DNA from 2 places in the Sphingobium sp. WTD-1 genome. Region 1 is predicted to be linked to the other one. Evidence: riboswitches for the same ligand, from Rfam matches in the RefSeq annotation. Region 1 holds a riboswitch; the other holds the start of a gene.
What was found. A riboswitch is a leader RNA that binds a small molecule or an ion and turns the genes downstream of it on or off. The one in region 1 is predicted to bind glycine.
Positions count from the first base shown of each region.

Region 2: another riboswitch for glycine. It lies ahead of N6H05_RS08250 (D-amino acid dehydrogenase); the one in region 1 lies ahead of gcvT (glycine cleavage system aminomethyltransferase GcvT).

Region 1 covers NZ_CP119127.1:2,433,971-2,436,168, reverse strand. The annotation lists gene gcvT (glycine cleavage system aminomethyltransferase GcvT) at 1-925, opposite strand, end outside; glycine riboswitch at 1,102-1,202, opposite strand; gene N6H05_RS12145 (hypothetical protein) at 1,302-1,586, opposite strand; gene N6H05_RS12140 (deoxyguanosinetriphosphate triphosphohydrolase) at 2,120-2,198, opposite strand, start outside.
Region 2 covers NZ_CP119127.1:1,674,031-1,676,228, reverse strand. The annotation lists gene N6H05_RS08255 (CoA transferase subunit A) at 1-677, opposite strand, end outside; glycine riboswitch at 832-916, shown strand; gene N6H05_RS08250 (D-amino acid dehydrogenase) at 1,024-2,198, shown strand, end outside.

The sequences.
Region 1 (2,198 bases):
TCTTCAGGCCGACACGCTTGGAACCGGGGCCATCGGCCAGTTCCTTCATCACGCGGGCATGGCCGATGAAGCCGCCTTCCTCGCGGCGGCGCTTCTGGATGGCAAAGCCCAGGTCCGCGCCGATCGTGCTGACGGCGGGCGACAGGTCATGGCCATAGAGCGGCAGGCCGGCTTCCAGACGCAGCGAGTCACGCGCGCCAAGGCCGATCGGCTTGACCTGCGGCAGTGCGCACAGCGCATCGGCCAGCAGCGCGACGGAATCGCCCGGCACGCTGATTTCAAAGCCATCCTCGCCGGTGTAGCCCGACCGGCTGATCCACAGCGGCACGCCGCGCCAGGTGAAGGGACCGGACTGCATGAAGATGAGGTCGGCGGTTTCGGGGATGAGCGCGGCCATCGCCTCGCCCGCTTCGGGGCCCTGCAGCGCCAGCAGCGCCTGGTCGGCCATATGGTTCATGGTGACGTCGTCGGGCAGATGTTCGATCATCCAGCCGATATCGTCATATTTGGTCGCGCCATTGACGACCATGTAGATCGCCGCGCCTTCGAACGCGCCGTCACCCGGACGCGAAACCATCAGGTCGTCGAGGATGCCGCCTTCCGCGTCCAGCAGCATCGAATAACGCTGGCGGAAGGGCTTCAATCCCTTGATGTCGCTGGGCAGCAGGGTTTCGAGCGCCGCGTCGACGCTGGTGCCGCCGGTCTCGTCGGAGAAGGTGAGCTGGCCCATATGGCTGACGTCGAACAGGCCGGCATGTTCGCGGGTCCAGCTATGTTCGGCCATGATGCCTTCATACTGGATCGGCATGTGATAGCCGGCGAAGCCGACCATGCGCGCGCCCTTGGCACGGTGCCAGGCGTCCAGCGGCAGGGCTTCGAGGGGCAGTTCTGCTTCGAGGGCGGCGACGTCGTCAGTGGCGGTCATGGCAAGACCTTTCCGTAGGAGGGATGCGGCGACAGGCCCGCGCAGCCGACGAATCGGCGCTTCCGGCATGCCACCCCCTCTGTCACGGAACCTGAGAGCTTTGACCAGCGGCTTGGGGCCGACTGGCTTACCCCTTCGGTGGGACGGCACGGGGCCATCCGCTTTCCAGAGTATCTACGCGCGATGCGGTCCTTTGGCCTGAGAGATTCCGGGGCGGTTGCTCCTTCGGCGACGGGCTCAAGCCTGAAAGGCGCCCATGCTCTCCCGCATCGTGCCCGCTGCCGAATCCTCGGCACCGGAGACGCCCCACGCATTTGCCCAAAGCGCGGGCGGCGTCAATCGGGCAAATTTCGGTATGATGCAGGTTACAGCCGGATCACCCCTCCTCGCGCGCCAGCCGCTGCGCCATAGCGCGGGCCGCTACCCGGCATTCGGAGAGCGCCGCATTGGCCGCTTCGTCCGAGAGGGTCAGCGCGGCAAAGCCGCCCTCCCCCTCGAACATCTCTAGGAAGCGGGTGACGCCGGCATAGTTGGAGTCCGCGACGGCACGCTGGATGAGGTCGATCCGATCCGCCCAGGGCCGCGCGCCCTGCGCCCGCAACAGGCGGGAAAGATCGTCAAGCTGGGCGGCAAAGGCCGCGATCTGGGGATGCAGTGTCATGGGCAGAGAGATAAAGCCCGCGCGACAACCGGACCAGCCGGCGGAACGCCAACGCAGCGTTTCCGTTGGCGGAGTTTGGGTGGGAACACGGCATAGCCCCTCCCTTCCAGGGAGGGGTTGGGGTGGGTGGCGAGCGTAGCGAGCTTCCGCCCTATCGACCGTAGACCGCCGCTACGCGGCGCACCCACCCCCGGCCCCTCCCTGGAAGGGAGGGGAGTAGGAAACGTCCGCTCCTGGTCGTCACCGGCCAGAGCCCTAATCGCCCTGCCCTTTCCTACTCCGGCTTTCTCTGATCTATCCTGCGCGATGAATCAGTCCCCTGCCCCTTCCGCCTTATCTCCCGCAAAGCCCCATCGGCGTCGTTTCGCTGTCGCCTCATTGTCGCGTCGGTGTCGCGCGGGAGAGGCGTCATAGGCGCGTCGACATGACCCAGGTGGCGCGTCGCAGGTGCGCGGGCCGTGCAAACACGCCAGAATGCGCGAGCAACGACGCTGTGAACTTTCAACTGTCGCGTCGGAGGCGGCCGCTCGCGCCTAGACCAGGGCCCCGCAAATTTCGGCATGGCGCTTTTCGGCATAGCGATCGGTCATGCCGGCGATGAAGTCGGCGATA
Region 2 (2,198 bases), 760 kb from region 1:
TCGATCTTCTTCTCGAGGCCCGTCGCTCGAACAATCCGATCGACGTAAATGCCGGGCGTATGCACTTCATCCGGGTCGATGGCGCCAGCTGGCACGATCTCCTCGACCTCGGCGACCGTCACCCGTCCGGCTGTCGCCATGATCGGGTTGAAATTCCGCGCTGTCTTTCGAAAAACCAGATTGCCTTCGGGATCAGACCGCCAAGCCTTGACTATCGAAAGATCAGCTTTCAGCCAGCGCTCTCGAATATATTCATCGCCGTCGAAAGTTTCGACAGGCTTGTCTTGCGCGACGACGGTTCCTACCCCGGTCCGGGTATAGAATGCCGCAATGCCGGCGCCGCCGGCGCGAATGCGCTCGGCTAACGTACCTTGCGGATTCAGCTCAAGTTCGATGTCACCATCCAGGAACTGCCGCTCAAAAAGACGATTGTCGCCAATATACGATGCGATCATGCGACTGATCTGCCTGCTTTGCAGCAGCTGCCACAGACCAAAGCCTTCTGCGCCCGCGTTGTTCGAAATCACTGTAAGCCCTCGGGTACCGCTTCGATAAAGCTCCGCGATAAGGTTCTCCGGGTTTCCGCAAAGGCCAAAGCCACCCGACATGATCGACATTCCGTCGAACAGCAAACCCTCAAGCGCTTCGGACGCGCTGCCTCGAATTTTTGAAAGCATTATAAGCCTCGGAACTGTTCGGAATTTTCCTTCGAACCTTATCCTTCGCATCGGCATGGAGCTGCTGCTTTTGACGATATGTGAAGGACGTTTGCGGTTTCGTCATTCTCGGTCGTCCGAATTGACTTGAGCGCACATTTCCAGGCAGGCCAGACTTGCCATTGCGGGAGAGACCGTTCGCCGGCGCCGAAGGAGCAACCGCCCCGGAAACTCTCAGGCAAAAGGACCGCAGGGCATCAAGATATCTGGAGAGTGGCGCCCGCCTGGGTGCCCGCCGACGGGATAGCGATCTCAGGCACAGCGGACAGATGGGGCGCATCCACCACCTTTTGGGGAGCGGCTCCCAGTGGCACGTATTAGCATCATCGGCGCCGGCATTACCGGCGTAACAACCGCCTACAGCTTGGCTGTCCGCGGTCATGAAGTCACCGTCTACGATCGTCGCCGCTATCCGGCGATGGTCACCTCATTTGCCAACGGTGGCCAGCTCTCCGCAAGCAATGCCGAAGTCTGGAACAGCTGGGCCACCATCGCAAAGGGTATGAGATGGCTCTTGAAAAATGACGCGCCGTTGTTGCTGAACCTCAAGCCCGGCCTTCACAAATACGGGTGGCTCGCCGAGTTTTGCGGCAATATCTTTCGGCACGAAAGAAACACGATCGCGACCGTTCGTCTCGCACTCGACGCGCGAAGGCATATGTTCACCATTGCGGAAGCAGAGGGCATCGATTTCGATCTGAAGCGATGCGGAATCCTTCATCTCTACCACAATGAACAGGAGTTTCGTGCTGCCGAAGTGGGCAACGCCCTCCTCCTCAAGGGCGGGCTCGAAAGGCACGCAGTGTCAGCTGGAGAAATGCGCGCGATCGAGCCGAGCCTGCAAGGCGCTCTTCACGCCGGATTCTTCACCCCGGGGGACGCCACGGGCGACATCCACAAGTTCACACGCGGGCTCGCAGATGCGTGTGCACGCCGAGGCGTGATTTTCAAGTTTGGAGCTGCTGTCCGGCGAGTGGAGATACAGAACCGGATTTGTACCATCAGCTTGACCGATGACGAGAGTGGTCGGCCGATCGCCTCTCAGACAGCTGATGCCATCGTTGTCTGCGCAGGGGTTGAAAGCCGAGAAATCGCCAGAAAGCTCGGCGAGAAAGTAAACATTTATCCGGTGAAGGGCTATTCCATCACTGTAAACTTGAGAGACGAGCAGAGCCGAACAGCTGCACCGAGTGTCAGCCTGCTCGACGACGCTGCGAAGATCGTCACAAGCCGCCTCGGTCCAGATCGATTCCGGGTGGCCGGCACCGCAGAGTTCAATGGGTTCAACCTAGATATTCGCGCTGACCGGATCCGCCCGTTGCTGCGCTGGTCGGAACGCCTGTTCCCCAAAATGGATACTGACAGCGTCACCCCATGGGCAGGCCTGCGCCCCATGACGCCCGATATGCTGCCTGTTGTCAGGCCGGGGAGAGTGCGTGGCGTCTACTACAACACCGGCCACGGCCATCTTGGCTGGACGCT